Regions from separate parts of the Actinomadura sp. 9N215 genome, predicted to be linked through region 1. Evidence: riboswitches for the same ligand, from Rfam matches in the RefSeq annotation. Region 1 holds a riboswitch; each other region holds the start of a gene.
The links. Region 1 has a riboswitch for ZMP and ZTP ahead of ACH34T_RS33330 (bifunctional methylenetetrahydrofolate dehydrogenase/methenyltetrahydrofolate cyclohydrolase). Riboswitches for the same ligand answer to the same signal wherever they lie in the genome.
Positions count from the first base shown of each region.

Region 1 (6,187 bases):
CGGCTGCTGGTCTGCCCGGACGCCCCGGCGGACGCCGTCGCGGACGCCACGGAGTACCGGCGCATCGACGGCGGCGTCCTCCTCCAGAGCGTCGACCGGGTGGACGCCCCGGGCGACGACCCGTCCACCTGGGAGTTGAAGACCGGCCCGGCCGTGGACGAGGCCACGCTCGCCGACCTGGCGTTCGCGTGGCGGGCGATCCGCTCGGTCAAGTCGAACGCGATCCTGCTGGCCGCCGGCGGCGCCACGGTCGGCGTCGGCATGGGCCAGGTCAACCGGGTCGACTCCGCCAAGCTCGCCGTCGCGCGGGCCGGCGCCGACCGGGCCGCGTCCGCGGTCGGCGCGTCCGACGCGTTCTTCCCGTTCCCGGACGGCCTTGAGGTGCTGACCGCGGCGGGCGTCCGCGCGATCGTCGAGCCCGGCGGCTCCGTCAAGGACGACCTGGTAATCGCCGCCGCCGAAAAGGCCGGCATCAGCCTCTATTTCACAGGCGTCAGGCACTTCTTCCACTGACGCCGGCAAGAATCCGGTATGGCGGATGAACCCTGGCGGACGAACCCGGTGTGGCAGACGACACGGCCACACCGGGTTTACCTTGGGATTCTTTACTTTTCGCGGCGGGTAGCCTCGGCCTGGCCGCGCCCCATGACCGTTCCTGACCCACCCCCGGCGCGGGCGAATCCGTGTGGAGGCGCGATGGATGTGCTGGTGTCCCTCATGCTGGTGGCGGTGTACCGGACGGACACGCTGCTGATGGAGTCGCGACAGGTGATCGGCCTGGCCGCGGCCTTCCTCGCCGCGATGCTCGCCGCCCAGCTCGGCTGGCACGGCACCGACCGCATCCTCGCCTGGCGCCAGCGCTCCGAAGAGGACTGACCCCGTCCTTGGCCCGCTGCCGCGGAGGCTCAGCGGAGCCTGGCCCGCAGCGCCTCCGCGGCCGCGGGCCAGTCGTCGTCCGTCATCGCGTAGGCGGCGGTGTCGCGGATCGATCCGTCCTCGCGGATCCGGTGCTTGCGGTGGACGCCCTCGAACGACGCGCCGAGCCGCTCGATCGCCGCGCGCGACCGCGCGTTCCGGACGTGGGTGTGCCAGCCCACCCGGATCGCCCCGAGATCGTCGAAGGCGCGTCCCATCAGCAGCAGCTTCGCCTCGGTGTTGAGCCCCGACCGCTGCCACCGCGACCCCAGCCACGTGTACCCGATGCACAACCCCCGGTGGGACGGGACGATCTCGTAGTACGACGTCGTCCCGGCGACCTCCCCGGTCGCGGCGTCGATCTGCGCCCACGGCAGCCGGAATCCTCGCTCGTGCTGCGCGAGGGCTTTGCCTACCTGTGTGCGCATCTCCTCGACGGTCGCGGGCTGCCGCTCGCTCATCCACGTCCAGACCGCCGGGTCCTTGGACGCCGCGAACAGGCCCTCGGCGTGCTCCGCCGTCAGGGGCTCCAGCCGCACGTATCGCCCGGTCAGGACGGGCCGCTCGAACCATGCGTGACTCATGCCGATCACGCTAGAAGCAGGTCGGCGGCGTCCGGCAGGGCCACTTTCCGCCGATTTCCGCGAACCACTCCGCCGCCGTCCCATGAACGTTTCGCCGCCCGCACGCCGGATAGCATGGGCGTTCACGCGACTGGCGCGGTCAAGGTGGATCACCACCGGGGAGCGAACGACAGTCCGGACACCGCGCGCCTGGGTGGACGGCGCCCCATTCCCCGCGGAGGAACGCATGACGGCACAGATTCTGGACGGCAAGGCCACGGCCGCCGAGATCCGCTCGAACCTCAAGGTCCGCGTCGAGGCGCTGCGCGACCGCGGGGTGTCCGTCGGTCTCGGCACGGTCCTCGTCGGCGACGACCCCGGCAGCCATTCGTACGTCAACATGAAGCATCGCGACTGCGCCGAGGTCGGCATCGAGAGCATCCGCCGCGACCTGCCCGCCACCGCCGCGCAGGACGACGTCGAACGCGCCGTCGCCGAGCTGAACGCCGACCCGGCCTGTACCGGCTACATCGTCCAGCTCCCGCTCCCGAAGGGCCTGGACGAGCAGCGCGTGCTGGAGCGCATCGACCCGTCCAAGGACGCCGACGGCCTGCACCCCACGAACCTCGGACGGCTCGTCCTCATGCAGCCGGGCCCGCTCCCGTGCACGCCGAAGGGCGTCATCGAGCTGCTCCGCCGGTTCGAGGTCCCGATCAAGGGCGCGGACGTCACCGTCGTCGGCCGCGGCATCACCGTCGGACGCTCGCTCGGCCTCCTCCTCACCCGCCGCACGGAGAACGCGACCGTCACCCTCTGCCACACCGCGACCCGCGACCTCGCGGCGCACACCCGCCGCGCCGACATCGTGGTGGCCGCCGCCGGGGTCCCCGGGCTGATCACCGCCGACATGGTCAAGCCCGGCGCGGCCGTCCTGGACGTCGGCGTGTCCCGCGTGGACGGCAAACTCGCCGGAGACGTCGCCGCCGATGTCCGCGACGTCGCGGGCTGGGTCGCGCCGAACCCGGGCGGCGTCGGCCCGATGACCCGCGCGATGCTCCTGGCCAACGTCGTCGAAGCCGCCGAGCACCAGCCCGCCTGACATCCGCGCGTGGCCTGCCTAGAGCGCGCGGGGCCCGGTTCGGTGGACGTGCGAAGGCCGCCACCAGCACCCCGGTGGCGGCCTTCGCCGATGCTCCGCCGGGTGGGGCCGCGCCGTCACGTGCGCGGCCCCACCCGGACCGGTTCAGCGATCGCCCTCAGAGTTCGCGCTGCCTGGAGGGCGACCGCAGGTTCATTTCAGCTCGCCCTCCGTCCCGCCGCGCTGGGTGCGCGGCCGGGTCCGTTGACGTGGGCGTGGCCCGCGCCCGGCCGGCGGGTCTCGGTCGTGCCCCTGACCCCGGGGACCCGCCCGTCCATGGGAGGGCGGCCCTGCGGGACGTGCACCGGCGGCAGCGGCCGGACGAGGCCCATCGCGATGACCTCGTTGGCGAGCCGTGTGCGCCGGTTGGCGCCCTCGGGGATCCGGAACTTCTGGTAGAGACGCAGCAGGTGCTGCTTGACGGCCGCCTCCGTCACCACCAGCTCCCCGGCGATGTCGCGCGCCGTGGCCGGGGCCACGAACGCCTCGTCGGAAAGGGCGGGACGGCAGAGCGAGGTCAAAACGTCGACCTCGCGGCGGGTGAGCTCGGGTGCGACGGCCCGGCGCAGCTCGACGTCCGGGTCGACCTCCTCACGGGGGATGCCCCCCATCCGGCAGCGCGCCGTGCCGAAGCTCACGACGTCGCCGTCCTCCAGGACACGGCGGGCGATCGGCCGGCCGTTGACGCGTGTCCCGTTGCGGGACAGGCCCATGTCCACCACGTAGACGTACGGACCGCGTCGGACGATCTCAGCGTGCAAACGGGACACACTCGGGTCGTCGAGGCGGATGTCGACTCCTCTCCCTCTCCCGACCGTCGTAACGTCGGGGCGCAGCGGCACCACCAGCCCGCTGTCCTCGATCCGCATGAACGGCCCCTCCACGGCAGTCCTCCCAGCTAGTTAGCGACCCCTGTCTGCCGGGTTACCCGGGCGCGTCACCGTCACACCCTCCTACTGGCGAGTAGGACCGACGGCGCAGGGGATTCGGGCCCCTCCGGCATCTCCCGCGTCCCACCCGTCCCAGCTCCGGCCGCGCGGCCGGGCCGCACCGCACCGCGCCGGACCTGCGTGGCCGGACGATGTCGTGCCGCGATCCGATTCCCTATACCGTGAAGTCCATGAGCACCGAGGTGCGTCGGCGGAGGCGCAGGGCGCCGCGTCGCCGCGCGGCCGCGCCGCACTGGCTCGCCCAGCTCCCGTATCTGATCGTGCTCAGCGGCGTGGGCGCCGGGCTCACGCTGTGCGCCTTCAACTACTTCCGCAAGGGCTCCGGGCTGATGGCCGGGGCGCTGCTCCTCGGGGCCCTCGCACGGCTCCTGCTGCCGGAGTCGCAGCTCGGGCCGCTCGCCGTCCGCAGCAGGTCCATCGACTGCTGGACGCTCGTGATCCTCGGCGAGATGGTCGCGTTCGTGTCGCTGAGCGTCCCGCCGATGAACAAGCCGGGCCTCGCCCTCGCGGGAGCCTTCGGCGTGCTGATCCTGCTCGCGATGGTGGCGCGCGGCGCCCGGCTCCTCGTCACCGGCCGCCGGGACGGCCCACCGCCCTCGCCCGACGCCCCGGGCCCGCCTGGCGCCCAGGGCCCGTCCGGTGCCCCGGGCCCGTCCGGCGCTCCGGGCCTGTCAGGTGCGCCAGGCCCGGGTGGCGCGTCGAGGCCGCCACGCGCGCCGAACCCGCCGAACCCGCCGGAAGCGCGGCCGGGCCCGCCTGGCCCGCCTGGCCCAGGCCAGGTCTAGACCTCGGTATCGCCTCGGCTAGCCTTGCCAGTTGAGCCTTACAAGGTCTGAAGTCTTTTACAGCTGGCCAGGTGTAGGAAAGGGACAGCAACAGCATGCCCAAGATCAAAGTAGCGGGCCCGGTCGTCGAGCTCGACGGCGACGAAATGACGCGGATCATCTGGAAATTCATCAAGGACCAGCTGATCCTGCCTTACCTCGACGTCGACCTGAAGTACTACGACCTGGGAATCGAGCACCGCGACGCCACGGACGACCAGGTCACCGTCGACGCCGCCAAGGCCATCCAGGAGCACGGCGTCGGCGTGAAGTGCGCGACCATCACCCCCGACGAGGCGCGCGTCGAGGAGTTCGGCCTGAAGAAGATGTGGCGCTCCCCGAACGGCACGATCCGCAACATCCTGGGCGGCGTGATCTTCCGTGAGCCGATCGTCACGTCCAACATCCCCCGGCTGGTCCCCGGCTGGACGAAGCCGATCATCATCGGCCGCCACGCCCACGGCGACCAGTACAAGGCCACCGACTTCGTCGTTCCCGGCCCGGGCAAGGTGACGATCACCTACACCCCCGACGACGGCTCGCAGCCGATGGAGTTCGAGGTCGCCGACTTCCGCGGCGGCGGCGTCGCGATGGGCATGTACAACTTCGACGACTCGATCCGCGACTTCGCCCGGACGAGCATGCGGTACGCGCTCACCCGCGAGATGCCGCTGTACATGTCGACGAAGAACACGATCCTCAAGGCCTACGACGGCCGGTTCAAGGACCTCTTCCAGGAGATCTACGAGGCCGAGTTCAAGGCGGAGTTCGAGTCGAAGGGCCTCAGCTACGAGCACCGGCTCATCGACGACATGGTCGCCGCGGCGCTGAAGTGGGAGGGCGGGTTCGTCTGGGCGACCAAGAACTACGACGGCGACGTCCAGTCCGACACGCTCGCCCAGGGGTACGGCTCGCTCGGGCTCATGACGTCCGTCCTGATGACCCCGGACGGCAAGACCGTCGAGGCGGAGGCCGCGCACGGCACGGTCACCCGGCACTACCGGCAGCACCAGCAGGGCAAGCCGACGTCGACCAACCCGATCGCGTCCATCTTCGCCTGGACCCGCGGCCTCGAACACCGCGGCAAGCTCGACTCCCAGCCCGAGGTCATCGACTTCGCCCAGAAACTGGAGAAGGTCTGCGTCGAAACCGTCGAGGCCGGCCAGATGACCAAGGACCTCGCGCTCCTCGTCGGTGACTCGACGCCGTACTTGACGACGCAAGGATTCCTGGAGGCTCTGGACACCAACCTGCAGAAGAAGATCAACGGCTGAACCGGCTTCGGAGGCCGCGCCGGATTCGTCCGGGGCGGCCTCCGGTGTGTTCGGGGGCGGGCGCCATGCCGGGTGGTGCACCTGCCGGGTCGCGGGCGGGGTGCGCGCGATAGCCTGAACCCCGGAATATCTCGATGGCGAGAGAACCCGCGCGGCGGCGGGCTGGCGGGCTCAGGACACAGCAGGAGAGAGAAGAAGAAGGCATGACGCGCACCCCAGTCACCGTTACCGTCACCGGCGCCGCGGGCCAGATCGGCTACGCGCTGCTGTTCCGCATCGCGTCCGGGCAGCTCCTCGGCGCGGACGTACCCGTACGCCTTCGGCTGCTGGAGATTCCGCAGGCGGTGAAGGCCGCCGAGGGCACCGCGATGGAGCTGGACGACTGCGCGTTCCCGCTGCTGTCCGGCACCGACATCTTCGACGACCCGGCCGCGGCTTTCCAGGGCGCGAACGTCGCGCTGCTCGTCGGCGCCCGTCCCCGGACGAAGGGCATGGAGCGCGGCGACCTGCTGGAGGCCAACGG
Region 1 covers NZ_JBIRBA010000025.1:69,721-75,907, forward strand. Annotated here, with positions in the region: gene purH (bifunctional phosphoribosylaminoimidazolecarboxamide formyltransferase/IMP cyclohydrolase) at 1-513, shown strand, start outside; gene ACH34T_RS33320 (hypothetical protein) at 697-876, shown strand; gene ACH34T_RS33325 (GNAT family N-acetyltransferase) at 906-1,499, opposite strand; ZMP/ZTP riboswitch at 1,616-1,701, shown strand; gene ACH34T_RS33330 (bifunctional methylenetetrahydrofolate dehydrogenase/methenyltetrahydrofolate cyclohydrolase) at 1,726-2,577, shown strand; gene ACH34T_RS33335 (FHA domain-containing protein) at 2,775-3,485, opposite strand; gene ACH34T_RS33340 (DUF3017 domain-containing protein) at 3,737-4,351, shown strand; gene ACH34T_RS33345 (NADP-dependent isocitrate dehydrogenase) at 4,447-5,664, shown strand; gene ACH34T_RS33350 (malate dehydrogenase) at 5,868-6,187, shown strand, end outside.

Region 2 (6,187 bases), on a different contig from region 1:
GCCGCTTCGTTCCGGGGCGGTCACCACTACGTTGTGGTCGCCGACGACGAGTTGCCCGTCGAAGTCCCCGCCGACCTTGATACGCGGACCGGGGTACCGGCTGGTCATGCGGTCCTCCCTTCCTCTCCCGCCCGGCGCGGGCACGGTCACTTGAAGGCGACGGTCATCGATGCGTCGCCGCCGACGACGAACTCGCACGGCTGGTCGCCCGGCGTGCCCGCGGGGCACGGCGATGGCCAGGTCGGCTGCCCGGTCCCGGGGTCGGAGACGGTTCCGGAGGGCGTGAGCCTGATCCGGTCGCCGCGCCGCACCGCCAGGTTCGTGGTCGTGCCGCCCACGCTGTCACCCAACTTGGCACCGTTGCGGTTCAGCCCGATCACGCCCTGGCCCGTGATCGTAAGGTTGAAGGTCGCTGGATCTCCGGCGCGGGTGGAGCCGAGAAGCGTGATCTCCTGCGGCGCCGCCGGACCGCCCGACAGCGCCAGCCCCGGGATGACCACGGACGCCCTGTACTGCCGGTTGGGCATCGGGCCCGGGTCGAAGGTCAGCCCGAGGAGGCAGCGGTTTCCGGGCTCGACGATCGCGGAGCCGCAGGTATCGTCCACCGCCTTGTGGAAACGCCCTTCACCGCCCTTGATCGTCCAGTTCGGACCGTCGAGCCGCCGGTCGCACACCGGGAACGTCCACGCGGTGCGCCAAGCGGGGTTGTGCGGGTCATCGCGCGGCGCGAAGGAACCGAAGTCGAAGGCCTTGGGCTGCTCGGCGACGCAGGTGGAGCCGCCTCGGTTGCCTCCGCCTCCGTCTCCGCCGTTGCCGTTGCCGTCGTCCGGCTTCTCGCCGTTGAGATTGCGGCCCTGCCCGCCCGAGCCGTTCCCCGTGCCGCCCCCGTTCCCGCCGCCCGACGGGACAGCGGACAGCGACGCTTGAGGGCGGTCGCCGCTGGAAGAGGCGGGCGTCCACCCCAGGCCCGCCGCGGCGATCGCGCCGCCCACCACCACTGCGGCGAACGGCCCCAGCACGGCCGGCTTCGCCAGCAGTCCCTTGGCCCCCTTGGCGCCCGCGGCGCCCCCTTTGGCGGCCGTCCCTCCCGCGAGGTGCTTGCCCGCGAGCAGCGCAGTGCCGACCGCCGCGCCGGCGAGGACGCCCTTGGCGAGGGCCTTGCGGCGCATCCGGTCCTGCTGGTCGAAGTACGTCTCGTCGCCGGCGGCGCGCAGTGACCGCGACGCCCGGCGGCCGAGCGCGAGGACGCGGCGCCACGCCCCCCAGCGCAAGGTCAGGCACAGGGCCGGCGCGACCGCCCTGGCCAGGTCCCGGGCCGCGGCGTGATGGCCTCCCTCGACCGCGGTCTCCAGGACGGCCGCCACGAGAGGCCCGGCGGCCGAGATCTCGTCCGCGCTCGCCGAGCGGGCCCAGGCCGCCAGCACCGCGGCGCGGCGGCCCGGTTCCGTCGGGGGATCCTCGCGCGTGACCTTGTGGGCGAGCGGCCCGCACAGGCTGTATCCGGCTCCTTCCCGGGCGGCGAGCCCGGCGGTCTCCAGCCGTTCCAGCGCCTTCCCGGCGGCGTCCGCACCGACACTCCCGGTCAGTTCGGCGACGAGACCGGGCGGGACGGCGACGCCCTCGGCGGCGCGCAGGGTGGCCAGAACGTCCCGCGCCGTGTCGCCGAGTCCCGTGGCGAGCGCCCCGGCCAGCGCGTCCAGGTCGGCGGGGACGTCCTCGACCGCGGCCGACCGCAGGGCCGTCCCGGCCTGGACGAGCGCCGCGGGATGCCCGTCCACGGACCCGGCGAACCGCTCCGCGAGCCGCCGCTCCTCCGCCGAGCACTCCCTCCCGGTCTCCCGGACGAGCAGTTCCACCGCGCTGTCGAGACCCAACCCGGCGAGCTCGAACGTCTCGCCGTCCCAGGGCAGCCGCCGCGGCGTCGCGACGGCGACGCCGCAGCCGGGGAGCGCGTCCAGAAGCGTGGCCAGGTCGTCGGCGTCGCCGCCGAAGTCGTCCACGAGGACGAGCGCGTTGATCGTCCCCATCAGCCGCCGGAGCTGAGGCCGCGCGGGCCGGTAGTGCCGGGTGTCGTAGCAGGTCTGGAAGAGCTCCTGGAGAACGTCCTCGACGTCCATACCGGCTGCGGCGAGATGGACCACGTCCGTCCCGGCGGCCTGGCGCCGCACCCCCGCCGCGCGCAGCAGCGCGGACTTGCCGATGCCCGGCGGCCCGGTGACCTGGACCGGCGTCCGCTCGCCGAGTAACCGGACGACGCGGTCGACGTCGGGGGCGCGGCCGAGGAGGTCTGGCTCGTCGAAGGGCAGGGGCGTTCCGGCGGGCCGGCTCCGCGGCCGGGGCGCGGGCATCGGCTCATGCCTCACCACCACCTCGGCGGCGCCACCCGAGTGAACGACGACGTTGTTGTCCCCCACGACGAGCTGGCCCTTGAACGCGCCCTCGACGCTGACCTGGGCGCCGTCTCCGTCAGCGACCACACCGGCCTCCCGTAAGCCCCCTGGGGTGTGTTAGCCAAGAACCTACGAGCCGAGACCCCGCCAGGACGGTTCTTGACCCTAAGTGGCCAATGCGTCGCTCTGTGCTGGCCGACACAGTGGGTCAGGCGGGAGCTCCTGCCCCGGAGAATTCAGCTCTTGGTAAAGTGCGATCGAGCCGTGACTGGCGTCTTGGGATGGATGTAACCATCGGGAAGCGGCTCCGTTTCAAGATGTTGTGCCGTGCGCCTGGGCTTCTGGTCGAAACTAGGAGAAGCGGCGCTATGCGGCATCCGGATCCCTCCCTCCTTCTTCCCTCGGCTCGGCCTCGGCTGATCGGCGTCGTCAACATCACCGCCGACTCGTTTTCGGACGGCGGCAGGTTCCTGGACGCCGAAGACGCGGTGGCGCACGCCCGGCGATTGCGCGCGGAGGGCGCCGACGTCATTGAGCTCGGCCCTGCGGCGAGTCATCCGGATTCGCAGCCGGTGTCCGCCGATGAGGAGATACGGCGGCTGGCCGGCGTCATCGACGAACTGGTCGCTGATGGCATACCGGTGTCGGTGGACTCCTTTCGTCCCGAGACCCAGCGTTTTGCCGTCGCACGCGGGGCCGATTACCTCAACGACATCCAGGGCTTTCCCGATCCTGGCCGGTACCGGGAGTTGGCCGGCATGAGCTGCCGGCTCGTCGTCATGCACTCCGTCCAGCGGACAGGGCCCGCCACCAAGGTGCTGACCGATGCAGAAACCGTGTGGACGGGCATCGAGCGGTTCTTCTGCAAGCGCCTGACCGCACTTCAGGCGGCGGGCGTCAACCCGGAACGGCTGGTCATCGACCCTGGACTCGGCTACTTTCTCGGGCGCACTCCAGAGCCGTCGGTAATGGCCCTGTCGCGGCTGCGGACGCTGAAGTCCCGCTTCGGCCTGCCGGTCCTGGTATCGCCTTCGCGCAAGTCGTTCCTCCGGGCGCTCACCGGGCGCGACCTGGAGCGTATCGGTCCCGCCACGTTGGCGGCGGAACTGTATGCCGCACGTCAGGGTGTGGACTTCATCCGCACTCACGACGTCGCCGCCATCAGTGACGCGCTGACCGTCTTCAAAGGTCTGGACGAACACAACGCGGGCCCCCGATGACCAGGCACAGCAATGACAAACCCGGCGGTGGGCTTGTCGCTGTCAGGGGGATTCGGTCAGGCCGTGGCGTGCGTGCCAGCGGGTCATGGCGGGCGGTGCCCACCAGGCCCGCCGGCCCAGGACGGTCATCGTGGCGGGCACGATGAGCATCCGCACCACGGTGGCGTCCAGCGCGATGGCCAGCGTGAGGCCCAGGCCGATCTGTTTGATCGGGGAGAAGCCGCCAAGGGTGAAGCAGGCGAAGACCACCATCAGCAGCAGGGCCGCGCAGGTGACGACCCGGCCGCTGCGCTGCAGGCCCAGCGCCACCGCGGAGTCCGGGGTGGCGCCCTCGCGCCGCCACTCCTCGCGGATCCTGGCCAGCAGGAACACCTCGTAGTCCGTCGACAGCCCGAACGCGATCGCGGCGATCAGGATCGGGGCGGTGGAGTCGAGGGCGCCGAGCCCGCTGACGCCCAGGTGACCGTCCTGGAAGATCCAGACGACCAGGCCGAGGGCCGCGCCCAGGCTCAGCGCGTTCGACAGCACGGCCTTGACGGGGAGCAGGACCGAGCCGGTGAAGGCGAACAGCAGGGCCAGGGTCATGATGACGCTCACCAGCAGCGCCCACGGCAGCCGGGCGCCCACCATCGCCTGGTAGTCCACGATCTTGGCGGCGGCGCCGGTCACCGTGACGGGGAAGGGGGCGGGCAGGTCGCGTACGTCACGCACCACCTGGCGGGCGACCGAGCCGTCCTCGGCGGGCTGGCCGGCCGGGACCCTCGGGATCACGGACAGGACGGTGACGCCCGGCCGCGGCGAGCGCCCGGTCACCGAGACGACGCCCGGCAGCGTGCGCACCCGGTCCTGGAACTGGCGGGCCTGCGACGAGCTGGGGTCGGCCTGGGCGACGACGGTCACGGGGGTGGCGACGGCCGCGGTGCCGAAGTGCCGGACGGCCTCGTCGAACAGCTGGCGGGAGGGGGCGCCGGCGGGCAGGGACCGCGCGTCGCCGTTGGACAGGTGCAGCTCGGCGGCCGGGCTGGCGATCACCAGCAGGCCCGCGGCGAGGACGAGCATGACCGCCAGCGGCCGGCGTTGGACCATGCGGGCCATCGTGCCGAAGGTCCGGCCCTGGTGCCTGCGCTCGCGCGCCGGGCGGATCCGCTTGCCGAAGCGGACCAGCAGCGCGGGCAGCAGGGTGAGGGCCGCGAGCATGTCGACCCCGACCACCGCCGCGCCGGTGAACCCGACGCTGCGCAGGAACGGGTCGGAGAAGACCAGCAGGCCGGCCAGTCCCGCGGCGACCGTCAGGCCGGAGAACAGCACGGTGCGCCCGGCGGTGGCCATGGTCTTGTCCACGGCGGCGCGGACGTCCGGCTCGGTGGCCCTGGCCTCGCGGAACCGGGTGACCATCAGCAGGGCGTAGTCCACCGCGAGCCCGAGCCCCAGCATCGTGGTGATCTGGATGGCGTAGACCGAGACCTCGGTGATCTCGCTGATGCCGTACAGGATGAGGAAGGTGGAGCCGATCCCGGCGATCGCCACGATCAGCGGCAGCCCCGCGGCCAGCAGACCGCCGAAGACCACCAGCAGCAGCACCAGCACGATCGGCAGCGACAGCGTCTCGGCCTTCTGGAGATCCTTCTGGGCCTGCGCCTTGGTCTCGTCGCCGAGCAGCGGACCGCCGCCCACCCGCACGGTCGGCGCGTCGATGGTCCGCAGCTGAGCGGCCACCCGCTTGGCCACCGCCACTGACACGTCGTCGTCGCCGCGTACGATCCGGACGCTGATCGCCAGCGCCCGGCGGTCCGGCGCGGGCGTCTGGCTCGTCCCGAGGACGCCGTCCAGCTGCCGGACGCGCTGTGTCGCCCGCTCGACCGAGTCCCGCAGCGGTGCGTCGTCGACGGAACGGCCGGCGACGACGGCGGTCACGGTGTGCGAGGCGGCCTCGAACCTCTGCAGTTGCTCGGCCGTCCGCGACGACTCGCTGCCGGGCGCGGTACCGGTCAGATCGGTCATCCGCTCGAAGACGCCGGTGCCCACGACGAATCCCGCGGCGATGACGGCGATCCATACGGCGATGACGGTGAGGGGCCGGCGAGCGATCAGTGTCTTCATGACAAGCTCCTGTGATGGGGGCTTCTCATGCTTCGCGAATCCGCAGGTCAGAACATCGCCGACAAGAGCGGACTCATCGTTCACCCGATCGGCTGATCCGTCCCCGCCGCCGTCCCTCGCGCGGCTGAACGGCCGCCCACGGCGTGGCTAGCGGTCGGCGACGGCGTGGCTGGCGGTCGGCGACGGCGTGGCTAGCGGTCGGCGACCACCAGGCCGGTTTCGTACGCGCAGATGACGGCATGCACGCGGTCGCGGAGGTCGAGCTTGGTCAGGATGCTGCTGACGTGGCTCTTGGCGGTGTGCTCGCTGACCCCGAGTTCGGCGGCGATCTCGGCGTTGGACATGCCGCGGGCGATGAGCTCCATGGTCTGCCGCTCGCGGGCCGACAGCGTGTCCAGCCGGTCGTCGGCGGGCGGCCTTGGGCGGTGGGACCGTACGACGTCGGCGATCAGTCGCCGGGTGACGGTGGGAGCGAGC
Region 2 covers NZ_JBIRBA010000001.1:196,030-202,216, forward strand. Annotated here, with positions in the region: gene ACH34T_RS00875 (hypothetical protein) at 1-108, opposite strand, end outside; gene ACH34T_RS00880 (hypothetical protein) at 147-2,477, opposite strand; ZMP/ZTP riboswitch at 2,645-2,736, shown strand; gene folP (dihydropteroate synthase) at 2,759-3,610, shown strand; gene ACH34T_RS00890 (MMPL family transporter) at 3,653-5,710, opposite strand; gene ACH34T_RS00895 (response regulator) at 5,902-6,187, opposite strand, start outside.
Region 2: another riboswitch for ZMP and ZTP. It lies ahead of folP (dihydropteroate synthase); the one in region 1 lies ahead of ACH34T_RS33330 (bifunctional methylenetetrahydrofolate dehydrogenase/methenyltetrahydrofolate cyclohydrolase).

Region 3 (6,187 bases), on a different contig from region 1:
CGCCCGCCGCGGCGTCGCCGCCACGGCGCTCGATCTGAACGCGGAGATGTGCGCCTACGCGGCCCGCGCGGCCGCGCGCGAGGGCGTCGAGGTGACGGTCGTCCACGACGACATGACCCGGTTCGAGCTGGGCCGCCGGTTCGACCTGATCGTGACCATGCTCGACTCGACGTCCCACCTGATGACCCTCGACGCGCTGGTCGCGCACCTGCGCCGGGTCGCCGCGCACCTGTCCCCCGGCGGCCTGTACATCGTGGAGATGTCGCATCCGCGCGACCGCCTCTCCGACGACCCGACCGTCAGCACGGGCTGGACGGTCGAGCGCGGCGGCGTCCGCGCCGGCGTGCGGTGGGGCGAGCCCGGCGACCGGCTCGACCCCGTCACCCAGATCGCCGACGACCACGTCACGATGACCATCACCGGGGACGGCGGCACGCGGGTGCTGCGCGACGTCGTCCCCTACCGCTTCTGGACGGCCACCGAGCTCGACGCCGCGATCCGCCTCGCCGCCGGCCTGGACGTGCTCGCCCAGTACGGCGACTTCGGGGCCGGTCAGGACGCGGTCGCCCTCACCGACCCCGCCGCCTGGCGCATGATCACGATCCTCCGCCGCGCTTAGGCGGCTACGGCGCGGACGTCCAGCCGGGCATCGGGTAGGACGCGAGCAGCTCGCGGATCTGCCCCGCGACCCGCTCCACGACGCTCTCGTCCTGCTTGGACGCGGCCTGCACGACCTCGTCCATCCAGGCCGCGACCTGCGGCATCCGTTCCTCGCCGAGCCCGCGGGTGGTGATCGCGGCGGTGCCGACGCGCAGCCCGGACGGGTCGAACGGCTTGCGCGGGTCGAACGGGACGGCGTTGTAGTTCAGCTCGATCCCGGCGCGGTCGAGGGCCTGCGCGGCGGGCTTGCCGCCGATGCCCTTGTTCGTCAGGTCGATCAGGATGAGGTGGTTGTCGGTGCCGCCGGACGTCAGGTCGTAGCCGCGGTCCAGCAGCGCGGCGGCGAGGGCCTTGGCGTTCGCGACGACCTGCCGCGCGTACACCGCGAACCCGGGCTGCGACGCCTCCTTCAGCGCGACGGCGATGGCCGCGGTCGTGTGGTTGTGCGGGCCGCCCTGCAGCCCGGGGAACACGGCCTTGTCGACCGCCTTCGCGTGCTCCGCCGTCGACATGATCATCGCGCCGCGGGGGCCGCGCAGCGTCTTGTGCGTGGTCGTGGTGATCACGTCGGCGTGCCCGACCGGCGACGGGTGCGCGCCGCCCGCGATCAGGCCCGCGATGTGCGCGATGTCGGCGGCCAGCACCGCGCCCGCCTCGCGGGCGATCTCGGCGAACGCCGGGAAGTCGATCGTCCGCGGGATCGCGGTCCCGCCGCACCAGATCAGCTTCGGCCGCTCCTTCAGCGCCAGGTCGCGCACCTGGTCCAGGTCGACGCGCCCGGTGTCGGCGCGCACCTCGTACCGGACGGGCCGGAACCACTTGCCGGTCGCCGACACCGACCAGCCGTGCGTGAGGTGCCCGCCCATCGGCAGCGACAGCCCCATCACCGGGTCGCCAGGCTCCAGGAACGCCATGTAGACGGCCAGGTTCGCGGGCGACCCCGAATACGGCTGGACGTTGGCGTGCTCGACGCCGAACAGCTCCTTCGCCCGGTCGGCGGCGAGCGTCTCGATCGGGTCGACGAACTGCTGGCCCTCGTAGTACCGCCTGCCCGCGTACCCCTCGGAGTACTTGTTGGTGAGGACGGTCCCGGCGGCCTCCAGGACGGCGGGCGACACGTAGTTCTCCGAGGCGATGAGCCGCAGCTTCTCGTACTGGCGGCGCGCCTCGTCCTCGACCAGCCCGGCGAGCTCCGGGTCCTCGGCGTGCAGGTGGGGAACGGACGGTTCGTGCATGGGATGCCTCCGCGCTGTCCGCGCCGGGGCTCGGGCGCCCCGGCGGATGGGGACCCGTACACCCAGGCGCGCGGTGTGCGGACTACTTTCGCTCCCCGGTGGTCATCTCCACCTTGACTGCGCCAGTCGCGTGCGCGCCATCATACCGAGCCGCGTCCCGGCCGCGCGGCGACCGCGCCGGGACGGACACGACGAACAGCCCGCCGAGCAGCAGCAGCGACCCGGCCGCGACGGGCACGGACATGCGCTCGCCGAGCACGAGGATCGCGAGCGCCGCCGCGACGAGCGGCTCGACGAGGCTGAGCGTCCCCGCGGCCGCCGCCGTCACCCGCCGCAGGCCGGTGACGAAGAACATGTACGCGGCGGCCGTCGCGGCGATCCCGAGCCAGCCGACGAGCAGCGCCGGCCGCGGCGCGGCGAGGGCCGGGAGCCCCGCCAGCGTCCACGGCAGCAGGGCCGACCCGCCGGCGAGGAGGGTCACCGACACGGCCGCGGCCATGCCCACGTCCCGGCCGGACAGGATCTTGGCCGAGACGGTGTAGACGCCGAAGCACGTCCCGCCGAGGAGGCTCAGCGCGATCCCGGCCGGGTCGACGTGGACGGCGGAGCCGAGCACCATCAGCAGCGCGACGCCGCCGATCGCGCAGGCGGTGCCCGTCCACCAGCGGCGGCTCAGCCGGGACCCCAGGACGATCCGCTCGCACAGCCCCGTGGAGACCGGGGCGAGACCGAACACGACGGCGGTCGCGACGGCGGCGCCGGTGAGGTCCACCGCGCTGAAGAACGACGCCTGGAACGTCCCGGTGGCGGCCGACGCCGCCAGCAGCGGCGGCCACGCCCGCCGCGACAGCGTGCCGTAGGCCCGCCGGTTCGTCACCAGCACCAGCGCCGCGAGGAGCACGCCGCCGAAGAGGATCCGGGCGCCGCCGATCGCCACCGGGCTCGCGGACGACCCGGCCAGCACCTGCGCCGGGCCGACCGTCCCCCACAGGACGCCCGCGGCGAGGATCAGCAGCGTCCCGGATGAGTTGTTTCGTCGGTCCATGCGTCCGACGCTAGGAGAAAGCGCGGATTTTCGACCGGTTAGCCGCAGTTCGTTCGGACGGGCTCGCCCAGCCCGTCAATCGTTCGCCGCCACGGCACCGGCCCGGCGATCAGCTGTAGGACGTTCGCTTCTCGCGCCGTTCGGACGACGGAAGTTCGGCCTGCTCCACCGGCTGGACGTAGTCGAACACGACGAGGGTGCGGACGTCCACGAACTCCTTGCGGCGCGCCACCCGGTCCAGGACGAAGTCGCGCAGGTAGGCGGTACTTGGCACGGCCACGTGGACGAACAGGTCCTCGTTGCCCGTCACCACGAAGACCCCCACGGACTCGGGCATCGCGGCCATGCTGTCGCGCGCCGACTCGATCGCCTCGCGGGACTGCGGCCGGATCCGGATCGAGATCAGCGCCTGCACGCCGCGGTCGAGCCGCTCCAGGTCGACCGCCGCGTGGAACCCGGTGATGACGCCGCGGGACCGCAGCGCCCGCGTCCGCTCCAGCGCCGTGGACGGGGCGATCCCGACCGCGTCCGCCAGCTCCCGGTTCGTCTGCCGCCCGTCCCGCTGCAACCGCCGCAGGATCGCCTGATCGACCGCGTCCATGCGCACCCCTCCCGAACCGTCCCCGGACCCGGACGCCGAACTCCCGCGCCCGAAACGCGGCCGCACGCCCGATTCCCCGAAGGATATTCGACCGTGCCCGGAACGGCGCATGCCCGTGCCCCTCGCGGGGCCGGGCCATGCGATGGCGTGCGGGCGCGCTCGATCAGCGCGCGGCAGACTCCAGAGCCTGCTTCACCGCGGCGCGCTTCTGGCGGAGCTTGGCCAGCGCCTCTTCGAGGATGGCCTCGCCGTCCTCGTCGCTGCGGCGCTCCTTCACGTACGCCAGGTGCGTCTTGTACGGCTCGGTCTTCGGCGGTGCCGGCGGGTTCTCCGAGTCCTGCCCGGCGGGGAACCCGCAGCGCGGACAATCCCAGGTCTCGGGGACCGCGACGTCCGTCGCGAAGCTGGGGCGGGTCTCGTGCCGGTTGGCGCAGTAGAAGGTCACCCACACGCGGGGGGCGGCGTCACCGCGTTCCGCCTCTCCCATCGGACCGGCCCCGACACGGCTGCCCCGAATCGCGTTGCCACTACCCACGGAGTACTCCTCGCTTGGTCTTCCGGCGCCGCCCGTGACCTCCTGGGGCGGCGCGGCGCTCGCTTTGGTCGGAACGGGATGCTCAGGCGTCGCCCTTGAACAGGAGCCCCAGGGCCACGATCGAGGCGAACCACAGGACGCCGACGGCGATCGTCAGCCGGTCGAGGTTGCGCTCCACCACGGACGACCCGCCCAGGGACGACGAGATGCCGCCGCCGAACATGTCGGACAGTCCGCCGCCCTTGCCCTTGTGCATGAGGACGAGGACGACCATCAGCAGGCTCGTGACGATGAGCACGATGGACGATGCGATGATCACGATTCTTCAGCGCCTTGTCTGTAGTTCAGGACGGTCTGTAGTTCAGACGTAGGGTCCGGCCGGGCGGTTTACCCGTCAGCTACGAAGGGTACGACGAACATCCCGCTGGTTCGGCAAGAACCCCCAGTTCACGCGGAATTGATCAGTTTTCATCAGACGGGGAGATCCCGGTACCGGCAGATTTTGACGAACTCTCCCGGGTCCAGGCTGGCACCACCGACCAAGGCGCCGTCCACGTCGGCCTGCGCCATGAGCTTGGCGATGTTGCCGCCCTTCACCGAACCGCCGTACAGGATACGCACCTCGTCGGCCACTCCGCCGTCGTACAGCTCGGCGAGCCGCGTCCGGATCGCCGCGCAGACCTCCTGCGCGTCCTGCGGGGTGGCGACCTCGCCGGTGCCGATCGCCCACACGGGCTCGTAGGCGATCACGGTGCGCCGCACCTGGTCGGCGGGGATCTTCTCCAGGCCGCCGTCCAGCTGCTCGACGACGTGCGGGACGTGCCCGCCCGCCTTGCGGATCTCCAGGCCCTCCCCGACGCACATGATCGGGGCGAGGTCGGCGGAGAGCGCGGCCTTGGCCTTGGCGTTGACGAGAGCGTCGTCCTCGCCGTGGTACTGGCGGCGCTCGGAGTGCCCGACGAGCGCGTACGTGCAGCGCAGCCTGGCGAGCATCGCCGCGGAGATGTCGCCGGTGTACGCGCCTGAGGCGTGCGGCGAGACGTCCTGCGCGCCGTACTGGATCGGGTACTTGTCGGCGTCGACGAGGGTCTGCACCGAGCGGATCGCGGTGAACGGCGGGATCACGGCGACGTCGACGGCGTCGTAGTCGGCGTCCTTGAGCGCGAACGCCATCTTCTGGACGAGCGCGATCGCCTCAAGGTGGTTGTTGTTCATCTTCCAGTTGCCCGCCATCAGCGGCTTGCGGGCGTCGTGCTTGCCGGAAGAGGGTGTCGCGGGGGCCATCGTCAGTCCTCCAGGGCCTGCAGGCCGGGCAGCGCCTTGCCTTCGAGGTATTCGAGGCTGGCGCCGCCGCCGGTCGAGATGTGCGAGAAGGCGGCCTCGTCGAAGCCGAGCCGCCGGACGGCCGCGGCGGAGTCGCCGCCGCCGACCACGGTGAACGCGCCGGAGTCGATGAGGCCCTGCGCGACGGCGCGGGTGCCGTTCGCGTAGGGCTCCATCTCGAACACGCCCATGGGGCCGTTCCAGAAGATCGTGCGGGCGTCGGCGAGGCGCGCGGCGAACAGCTTGCCGGACTCCGGGCCGATGTCCAGGCCGATCCGGTCGGACGGGATCGCGTCGGCGGCCACCGCATCGTGGTCGGCGTCGGCGGCGAACGCGGTGGCGGCGACGATGTCGACCGGGAGCACGAACTCCACACCGGCCTCCTCGGCGCGCCGCAGATACTCGCGGACGGTCCCCAGCTGGTCCTCTTCGAGGAGGCTCGCGCCGACCTCGTGGCCCTGGGCCCTGAGGAACGTGAAGACCATGCCGCCGCCGATCAGGATGCGGTCGGCCTTGCCGAGCAGGTTGTCGATCACGCCGAGCTTGTCGGACACCTTGGAGCCGCCGAGGGCCACCGCGTAGGGGCGCTCGACGTCCTCGGTGAGCCGCTTCAGCACCTCGACCTCGGCGGCGATCAGCCCGCCCGCGGCGTGCGGGAGCCGCTTCGGCACGTCGTACACGGACGCGTGCCTGCGGTGCACGGCGCCGAACCCGTCGCCGACGTAGAGCTCGGCGAGGGCGGCGAGGCGGTCGGCGAACGCGCCGCGCTCGGCGTCGTCCTTGCTGGT
Region 3 covers NZ_JBIRBA010000002.1:359,661-365,847, reverse strand. Annotated here, with positions in the region: gene ACH34T_RS04400 (class I SAM-dependent methyltransferase) at 1-619, shown strand, start outside; gene glyA (serine hydroxymethyltransferase) at 624-1,895, opposite strand; ZMP/ZTP riboswitch at 1,949-2,035, opposite strand; partial or broken gene ACH34T_RS04390 (DMT family transporter) at 2,140-2,940, opposite strand; gene ACH34T_RS04385 (Lrp/AsnC family transcriptional regulator) at 3,050-3,541, opposite strand; gene ACH34T_RS04380 (RNA polymerase-binding protein RbpA) at 3,705-4,076, opposite strand; gene secG (preprotein translocase subunit SecG) at 4,159-4,395, opposite strand; gene tpiA (triose-phosphate isomerase) at 4,548-5,360, opposite strand; gene ACH34T_RS04365 (phosphoglycerate kinase) at 5,363-6,187, opposite strand, start outside.
Region 3: another riboswitch for ZMP and ZTP. It lies ahead of glyA (serine hydroxymethyltransferase); the one in region 1 lies ahead of ACH34T_RS33330 (bifunctional methylenetetrahydrofolate dehydrogenase/methenyltetrahydrofolate cyclohydrolase).